DNA from 3 places in the Pseudoalteromonas sp. T1lg10 genome. Region 3 is predicted to be linked to each of the others. Evidence: predicted binding sites of a transcription regulator. Region 3 holds the regulator's gene; each other region holds the start of a gene.
The links. The regulator LexA, encoded in region 3, represses DNA repair genes until DNA is damaged. The targets are predictions, from matches to a motif close to TACTGTATNNNNATACAGTA.
Positions count from the first base shown of each region.

Region 1: uvrD (DNA helicase II) is a predicted target of LexA. The motif match lies at 1,491-1,510, and genes of this name have one in related genera.
Region 2: C2M17_RS10405 (YebG family protein) is a predicted target of LexA. The motif match lies at 1,292-1,311, and genes of this name have one in related genera.

Region 1 is NZ_PQBV01000003.1:2,754-6,033, reverse strand. It holds gene xerC (tyrosine recombinase XerC) at 1-281, shown strand, start outside; gene C2M17_RS02235 (HAD-IA family hydrolase) at 293-985, shown strand; gene C2M17_RS02230 (GNAT family N-acetyltransferase) at 993-1,406, opposite strand; gene uvrD (DNA helicase II) at 1,574-3,280, shown strand, end outside.
Region 2 is NZ_PQBV01000037.1:349,819-353,098, forward strand. It holds gene dsbB (disulfide bond formation protein DsbB) at 1-474, shown strand, start outside; gene C2M17_RS10395 (DUF6170 family protein) at 471-773, shown strand; gene C2M17_RS10400 (ComEA family DNA-binding protein) at 796-1,113, opposite strand; gene C2M17_RS10405 (YebG family protein) at 1,327-1,644, shown strand; gene C2M17_RS10410 (amino acid aminotransferase) at 1,701-2,894, opposite strand; gene C2M17_RS10415 (GAF domain-containing protein) at 2,941-3,280, opposite strand, start outside.
Region 3 is NZ_PQBV01000018.1:4,696-7,975, forward strand. It holds gene C2M17_RS06155 (PaaI family thioesterase) at 1-261, opposite strand, end outside; gene C2M17_RS06165 (DUF924 family protein) at 493-1,023, shown strand; gene C2M17_RS06170 (STAS/SEC14 domain-containing protein) at 1,020-1,388, opposite strand; gene lexA (transcriptional repressor LexA) at 1,595-2,212, shown strand; gene coxB (cytochrome c oxidase subunit II) at 2,530-3,280, shown strand, end outside.

The DNA of each region.
Region 1 (3,280 bases), on a different contig from region 3:
TGTTTTTATCAAAACGGAAAACCCGTATTTCAGTGCGTCATGTACGCGAGCGCATGCGTGAATGGGGCGTCAAACAAGGCCTGAGTGCCCAGGTTCATCCCCATAAACTGCGCCACTCCTTTGCCTCTCATGTCTTGCAATCGAGCGGCGATCTGCGCGCGGTGCAGGAATTACTGGGCCACAGCAGTTTATCGGCCACCCAGGTTTATACCCATTTAGACTTTCAACACCTAGCCAAGGTATATGATAATACCCACCCCAGAGCTAAAAAACAGAAGTAAAGCCCTATACCATGATGCGATTTAATCGAGCCATAATGCCCGCCAAGGTCCTAAGTTTTGACTTGGACGACACCCTGTATGACAACCACCCTATCATCAAGGCGGCGTTGCAGGCACAGCAGGATTATTTGCTTACCCTACCGGGGTGGCTGGAGCAAGGCGATGATTTTTGGCTTACCTGCCGTCGCACCGTAATTGCCCGTGATCCGGCTCTGGCTCATGATGTTACGCAAATTCGTAAGCGAGCGCTCACTTACGCCATGAATAAGATAGGGTTAGAACAATACCACGCTGACAATGCCTATCAGATTTTTGCCGAAGCACGCAGCAAGATCACCGTCAGCGATGAGATATTAGCCCTGCTGGAGTCGCTTAAACGTAAATATCGGCTGATCGCCATTACCAACGGCAATGTCGATGTGTCCAAATTCAACCTCAAGGATCAGTTCGAGTTGGTTCTGATGGCCGGACCCGATGGCAAGTCCAAGCCTCATCGGGACTTGTTCGATCATGCCGCAGAGCGTCTTGGCGTTGCCAACCATGAAATCATTCATATCGGTGATAGCCTGGACACGGATGTGCAAGGTGCGAACAATGCCGGATGTCGCAGCATTTGGCTCAATAATCAAGGCATTCAATATGCCTACAAAGGCCTGCCTTGCTGTGAAATTGACGACATCATGGCATTGACACAGTTAGGTTAAATACAACTTAAAGTGCTTTTACCATATAGCTACGGCGCCCATCCAGGGGATAATCGGTCAAGGCGAAGACCTCCTTATAGCCATGGCGGCGATAAAAGTCGGGAGCTTGGAACTCCAAAGTATCGAGCACAGCTTTTGTCGCCCCCAAGTCCTTGGCTGCCCGTTCAAGTTTATAAAGCAGTTCGTTGGCATAGCCTTGCCCTCTTTCCTCGGGGTTGACCCATAGCCAATCGATAAGTAGCCAGTTGCCGAAGCACCGACCCGCAATTCCCGCAACCACTTCACCCTGCTCATTATTGACTCTAAAACCGAGATTTTGCCTTTGTACGGGCCAATGTGACTTGTTAAATGCAACCACCTGATCTTTAAGCCAATCACTTAGCTGCTCACTCGTGTCACTGACAATTTCGTACTGTCTCATTATCTAACTTCCAAAGTACCCATGGCGCCTATGTTAACTAATATGAGTACAAGCAGTTAGCGGTAAATTGCTTGCTGGGCGCATAACTGTTTATAAAAACAGTATTCTATTTAGCCAAAGCAGAACTCTTGTTATACTTGCCAAACTAACAATAGGTGGATGTGGCGATGGATGTATCTGAATTACTTGATGGCTTGAACGATAAACAACGAGAGGCGGTAGCAGCACCCTTGCAAAATATGCTGGTTCTCGCCGGTGCAGGCTCAGGTAAGACCCGGGTGTTGGTCCATCGTATCGCCTGGTTAATGCAGGTAGAAAACGCCTCACCCTATAGCGTTTTTGCGGTGACCTTTACCAACAAGGCGGCAAAAGAAATGCGCGCCCGGGTCGAACAAACCATCCAAGGTTCCGCCGGTGGCATGTGGATTGGCACCTTCCACGGATTAGCCCATCGTATTTTGCGTGCTCACCACCGCGAAGCCAAATTGCCTGAGTCTTTCCAAATTCTCGACAGCGATGACCAGCAGCGCATGATACGCCGTTTGCTTAAGGCCATGAATATCGATGAAAAGAAATGGCCGGCAAAGCATATCGCCTGGTATATCAGCGCCAAAAAAGATGAAGGCCTGCGCCCGGGTGACATCCAAGCCTATGACGTCAATGAACAACTTTTACAGCGAGTCTACAGCGCCTATCAAGAGGCCTGTGACCGCGCCGGATTAGTCGACTTTGCCGAGATCCTGCTGCGCTGCTATGAGGTTCTGCAGCAACAACCTACGCTATTGCGTCACTACCAGCAGCGCTTTGCCCATATTCTGGTGGACGAGTTCCAGGATACCAATACCATACAATACCGCTGGCTGGCACTGATCGCCGGTGATACGAATTCCATGATGATAGTTGGCGACGATGACCAGAGTATTTATGGTTGGCGTGGTGCCCGTATCGAAAACATCAAACGCTTTTTAGATGACTTTGACGCCGAAACTATTCGCCTGGAACAAAACTACCGCTCCACTGCGACCATTCTAAAAGCGGCCAATACGCTGATTGAGAACAACTCCGAGCGCATGGGTAAGAGCCTGTGGACCGATGGTAACCAGGGTGAGCCTATTTCCATCTATGCCGCCTTTAATGAGCTGGATGAAGCCCGTTTTATCGTTGGCAAAATAAAAACCTGGCTGCAAGCCGGTAATGCCCTCAGCGACAGCGCCATCTTATATCGTAACAACGCGCAATCGCGGGTGTTGGAAGAAGCCCTGCTACAAGAAGGTATGAAGTACCGTATTTATGGCGGTATGCGCTTCTTCGAACGCCAGGAAATCAAAGACGCCCTGTGTTATTTGCGCCTGGTCAGTAATCGCCAGGACGACGCCGCCTTTGAGCGCGTGATCAATACACCGACGCGCGGCATAGGCGACAAAACCCTCAGCCATATTCGTGACTGCGCCCGCGCCGAATCACTGCCGCTTTGGTATGCCGCCAAGGCCATCATTGAACAACAACATTTGTCTGGCCGTGCCGCCACTGCGGTAACCCGGTTCTTGGAGTTAGTCGATGGTATCGAAGCCCGTATCGACGATCTCACCTTGGCGGAGCAAGCCAAATATGCAATTGAAAATACCGGCCTTATGGCCATGTATCAGGCAGAAAAAGGTGAAAAAGGCCGCGCCCGCGTAGAAAACTTGGAAGAATTAATAAACGCCTGCGAGCAATACGAATTACCGGTGGACGAAGAGTTTTCATCGCCACTGCAAGGCTTCCTGGCCTACACTTCATTAGAGTCAGGAGAGGGTCAGGCCGAAGAACATGAAGATGCGGTGCAGATGATGACATTGCACTCAGCAAAAGGCCTGGAGTTTCCACTTGTGTTT
Region 2 (3,280 bases), on a different contig from region 3:
TTGTTGTTGGCACTGATTGCCTTTTTATTCGAGGCAACGGCCCTTTATTTTCAATACGCCATGGATTTAGCTCCATGCATCATGTGTATCTACCAACGTACCGCCGTGTTAGGCGTGTTATTGGCTGGCCTTATTGGCGCCATCAACCCTGCTAATCTGTGGCTGCGCCTGAGCGGCTTAGCAACCTGGCTGGTTGCCAGCATTTGGGGTCTGCTTTTGGCCCGTGAGCACATTATGATGCAAACCACCACAGACCCTTTTGCCTTCGTTTGTGAATTTGAGCCTAATTTCCCGGTGCCCTTGCATGAGTGGATCCCTGGATTTTTCGCTGCAACCGGTGACTGTGGCAACATAGACTGGCAGTTTTTAGGTCTGTCTATGCCGGGTTGGATGCAGGTTATTTTTGCAGCCCTTGCTGCGGCAGCGGTTATCGTGACCTGTGCGAGCTTGTTCTTTAAGCCAAACAAGCCATGATTTATTTTTTAGCCAGCCAGATCCCCGGCCTGCAATCCTTTAGCCACCGTCAGCGTTTGCAACTGGTGGCTGAGGCGTTGGAAATGTTAAGTGCCCAGGAACGTATCCTGCTCAATATAATTAAACTGCTGCTTATCACGCCGCTGTTTTTATTATTGGTGCGCTTTGAGGGGTGGAGCATGCTGCCCTGGTTATTGATCGCCGGTCTTGCCTACCCCATTTTGGTGCTGCCGGTGCGCCACTACTTTGCCTGCCGTCACCTGGACCAGGCGATTGCAGAACATAATAAAGGCAGCTAACGCTGCCTTTATATTATGCCAATTACAACGACACCTTTTCCTTGAGCTCAGCCATTAGCCGCTCGCCTATCCCTGGCACATCATCCAATTGCTCAATACTCTTAAAACCACCGTTTTTATCGCGATAATCGATAATTGCCTTGGCTTTCGCCGGGCCAATACCGGGCAAGGTCTGCAATTGCTCGGCCGTGGCCTGGTTTAAGCTGACCTTAGCATGGCTTGAGGCTTCGCTTTTACTGGGCTCGGCTGGCGCTGCAATAACCGGGGCTGTGGTGGCAAGTAAGAGTGTGGTGGCAAGAACGCCGATAATGGCGCTTGCAGAGGTGTTAAGTAGTTTCATACTTCTCTCCTTAAAGTGATGAATCTTCCATTGGTACTACCGTTATTAAATAAAGAAGACGAGACAGGGCTTGTCAACCTAAAGGCTTATGAACGCGGGCACTAAGCCTCTCACGCGCTCACAAGTTAAGTAAAAAGCGTAAAAACACCTTGACCTTAGCTGCTTGCCACCCTAATCTAACTGTATAAAAAAACAGTATAGTTAGGAGATCCCATGGCTGTTGTCGTTAAGTACGTAGTTGAAAGAAATGGAGTCGAGCGCATGACCTTTACCAGTAAGAAAGAAGCCGATGCTTATGACAAAATGCTCGATATTGCCGAAAGCCTTGAAGGTCTGTTGGCAAATGCCGATGTGCCCTTAAGTGAACAACAGGTAGAAGGCCTAGCACTGCAAATAGCTAAACAAAAAGATGAATTTATGCAGGTGTTAAAAGGCGCGAAACCAAGCGAAAATAAAGCAGAAAAAAAGCCAAAAGCGCAAGATAAAGACAGCCAGGAAAATGTCACCGAACTGAAAGCCAAAGAAGCCTAAGTAAAAAAAGAAAAGCCAGCAAATGCTGGCTTTTTTTGCTTCGCTGTCAGCGAAAGTTATTTCGTTACTTCGGCTACGGCGTCGGCGAAGTAATCGATATTGGCGTGGCTGATACCGGCTACGTTAACGCGGCTCGAACCAACGATGTAAATCGAATACTCTTTTTGTAGACGCTCGATCTGCTCTTTATTAATACCTAAGAAAGAGAACATACCGTGCTGGCGCTCAATAAATGAGAAGTCCATGCCGTGGCATTTGTCGTTTAGCTTCTCTTTTAGCAATGAACGGAATTCATTGATGCGTGAACGCATTTCATCCAGTTCATCGTGCCACATAGTAGTAAGCTCAGAACTAGATAGAATAGTGCTAACAATGTCCGCACCGTGCGCCGGCGGCATAGAGTAAATGCTGCGCACTACACTCAATAGTACCGAGTTAGATACATCGGCAGCGCTGGCATCTTTAGAGATGATAGAACAGGCGCCGATACGGTCACGGTAAAGACCAAAGTTCTTCGAACATGAAGAACAGATGATCAGCTCTTCAACCTGTGAAGCAAGCAGGCGTAGGCCAGCAGCATCTTCGTCCAGGCTAGTACCAAAACCCTGATAAGCGATATCGATAAGCACGGTAAAGCCTTGTGCTTTAGCGATGTCGGTTACGGTTTGCCATTGCTCGGCGTTCAAATCCATACCGCTTGGGTTATGACAACAAGCGTGTAGCAATACCACATCACCTGCTGGGATCTGACTTAAGGCGTTAACCATTTCGTCGAACAATAAACCCTTATTTTCATAGTCGTAGTAAGGGTATTCTTTTACCGTCAGACCGGCAGCTTCAAACAGGCTGATATGGTTAGCCCAGGTCGGAGTTGTCACCCAAACAGTGGCATCTTCATTACAACGCTTAATAAACTCAGCGGCTACGCGAAGTGAACCTGTACCGCCTGGAGTTTGTGCCGTGCGTACACGGTTTGCCAGCAAAGCAGGGTGTGCATCGCCTAGCAACAATTCTTCCATTTTCTGACAATAATCCAGGTTACCGGCCAATCCGATATAAGACTTGCTGGTCTCATTGGCTAAGCGAAACTCTTCCGCTTTTTTTACCGCTTTTAGCACAGGGGTATTACCCTGCTCGTCTTTATAAACACCGACACCTAAGTCGATTTTATTGGCATTGGTGTCAGCCTTAAACGCAGCCATCAACCCAAGAATGGGATCCGTCGGTAATGGTTTTAATTGTGAGAACATGGGACTCTCTTTTTATTTATCTCAGGGTTAGCAGTACCCGGCCACATTAGGCTGGCAGATGCGCGACAATTTCTTTGCTTGCGGCGACCAACAAGGCTATGCGTTCGGGGGTAAAAAAATCTGTGCTGAATGCTTCTGCATCTATGATGCCCACTACTTTACCCTTCTGCGAATAAAGCGGCAAGCAGCTTTCCGCCTTCACTTTAGGATCACATGTATAGTATTCGCCACCGCTGGCAACATAGTCTTCCACATTGTTGATAATTCTGGCCTTTCCAGAGCTTACAACCTGCACATTATTACTGGTGGCGGCAAACTCAGGGGTAATGGGAAACAAGGGACGACTGGGGGCGCCGTGATACGCCAGCTTTAGCAACTGCGACTGA
Region 3 (3,280 bases):
TGCGCCGCCGTGGACTATGCCGATGGGGTTGTAGAGCTCGTTGTCGATCGGCATGGTGGCCACCAGGTAATCCGGGCCGATTTCGCTGATTTCAATGCCGAGTTTGGTCATAAGCGTGCCCTTGGCGCCGACGCCCAAGTCGAGCTTACGACACAGCTCAAAATCGATTTCCTGAGCCCAAATACTTTGGGTGTTTTCGCTTACACTCGAGTCTGGCTTTTCGGCGACCGGCAAATCGTTTTCGTGATTCTGAACACTCATACAGATTCCTTATACGGCAACATTTTATAAATGGGGTTATCTTACATCGCTTGGCAAGTTCGTCCACATAGTGCTGCACTTGCCTGGGCTTCTGCAAGCCTTTTACGATGGTTAGCGAGCGCAAACAGAGGAACAGGGCGGCGATATCTTCGGCGGCCTAGCTATCACCTGAGGGCCGGATTTGACTAGACTGTCAGTAACGACCTGGGTGTGAATGTTGAAGGAGGGTCTATGGACTTTCAATCCGTGTATGATTTTTGGTTTAACCAGTGCAACAGCGAGGACTGGTTTAAAAAGAGTGCGACCTTCGATGCCAGGGTTACCGAGCTGTTTGCCAAGACTCACCGCGCCGCCAGTCGGGGGGAGCTCTATCATTGGCGTAGCAGTGCCCACGGTGCCCTGAGTGAAATTATCGTGCTCGATCAATTCTCCCGTAATATCTATCGCGATACCGCCAGCGCCTTTGCCCAGGATGCTCAGGCCTTATGCCTGGCTCAGCATGCGGTAGAAAAGGGCTACGACCTGCTGCTCAATGAGCAGGAGCGTGGCTTTTTATACATGCCTTATATGCACAGCGAAAGTGCCGTCATTCATATGCTTGCCGAGCACCTGTTTCGGCCTTTGGAGAGTTATTCCTATGAGCTGACCCATAAGGCGATCATCGACCGCTTTGGTCGCTACCCGCATCGCAACGCTATACTCGGGCGTCGGTCGACACCAGAGGAAATAGCATTTTTAGAAACGCCCAACAGCAGTTTTTAATCGGCCTCACTCACCCAGTTACGTGCTTGCTCCATCTGGTCATATTGAAAGGCTCTGATTTCGGCACTGATAAAATGCGCCGTTAAATGCTCGCCGAGCATGGCCAGGGGAGAGTCGGTAACTACGGCTATCCTGCTGATTCTCTTGTGGTGGTCGCGGGCAAAGCGCAGGTGCGCCGACAAGGCTGCAAACGAATCCCAGCCGGGAAAGTGACGGGTGGCTATCATCAGCCCCTTGAGTCCACCATGACGCTCTATATAGGGATCTATAATACGTACGGCGGCTATAAAGTCGGCGGCAGACAACTCGCCATGGGGGGTAAATACGCCAATATCATGTTCATTATCTAGGCTGATACAGAGCATATTGGGTTCCTTCTTTCATTTAAAATGCTTCGATGCGAAATCGGCTACCTATAACTGTAGGCGCTTTTTTAAGTATTTGCGCAGTCGCTGATACAGCTTAGAAATAACTCCTGACTGTGGCAGCAGCAAAATCATTGAATATATTTGCGATTTTCTGACAACTGTATATACTCACAGTTAAATGTACTGTATGGAAAACCAGTTGTATGCGCCCTTTAACTAATCGCCAATCGCAAATTTTAGAGCTGATCAAAGTCTTTATTAAAGATACCGGCATGCCGCCGACGCGCGCCGAAATTGCACAAACATTAGGTTTTCGCAGTGCCAATGCCGCCGAGGAGCACCTTAAGGCGCTGGCCAAAAAAGGGGTGATCAGAATGAAACCCGGTGCCAGCCGCGGTATTCAGCTGGTTGAGGAAGAAGAGCCGGAGCAATTAGGCCTGCCGTTAATCGGTCGGGTTGCCGCCGGTGAGCCCATTTTGGCGCAGGAGCATATCGAGAGCCACTGCCAAATCGACCCCATGTTGTTTAAACCGGCGGCGGATTATCTGCTACGGGTTAACGGCATGAGTATGAAGGATATCGGCATTCTTGATGGCGATCTGCTGGCGGTACACCGTGCGCAAGTGGCCGAAAACGGTCAGGTGGTGGTAGCCCGAGTGGGTGACGACGTAACCGTGAAGCGCCTGGAAAAGGCCGGTCGCAAGGTTTTCCTGCATGCGGAAAACGAAGAATTTGCTCCCATCGAAGTCGATTTAGAACATGAATCCTTTGATATTGAGGGCTTAGCGGTTGGTGTAATTCGAAACGCCGACTGGATGTAGGTTTTATTCGGTATTTTTGCCCCCGATACGCCGTTTATTGGGGGTTTTACGGCGCTTTTCTCCTTTCTTTCCTTACGCGCTAACAGTTTGAATATCCCCCAAATATTTATTTAAAAAAGAAAAACAAAAACGCTTCATTTCTTGCTATTCGTTAAAATCTTGACTAATTGGTTATATTACAGGCTTTGCTGGTTGCTTTTTGCGCACTTTGTTTGCAGAAAATTGAATCGGCCAGTCCAAGCATAATAATAACGAAGATTGGCTAGCAGTAATTGCCTCTTCCCTTTTTGCGTTGCGCGTAGTTAAGGAGATGGTACATGAAGCAGCTTTGCTCCCTCATGTTGCTGTGTTTGTTTGCTCCCCATCTGGCCTTGGCCAACAGCAAGTACAACTTGCGCCCCGGGGTGACGGATATCAGCGAGAATGTTTACCAATTGCATATGACGATATTTATCATCTGCTGTGTGATTGGGGTGATCGTATTCTCGGTCATGTTTTGGGCCTTGCTCAGGCACCGTAAATCCAAGGGCGTTACCGCCGCCACCTTCCATGAAAGCACTAAGGTCGAAATTCTTTGGACCGCTATTCCCTTTCTTATCCTTATCGGCATGGCGGTGCCGGCGACCAAGACCTTGATCGCCATGGAAGACACCAGCAAGGCGGACATCACCATTAAGGTGACCGGCTCGCAGTGGAAGTGGCATTACGAATACATGGGCCATGATCTGGGCTTTTATTCGCTGCTGGCCACCCCTCAGGAGCAAATTCAAAATGCCGAGAATAAAGGCGAAAACTACCTGCTGGAAGTGGATAAGCCGCTGGTGATCCCAACCGGTAAAAAAGTGCGTTTTCTGATGACCTCGGACGATGTTATTCACTCCTGGTGGGTGCCGGACTTTGCGGTGAAAAAAGACGCCAACCCAGGCTTTATCAACGAGGCCTGGACCAAGGTTAACGAAGCGGGTATCTATCGCGGCCAATGTGCTGAGCTGTGTGGTCAGGACCACGGCTTTATGCCCGTGGTGGTTGAAGCGAAATCCCCTGAGGAGTTTGATATCTGGCTGGCGG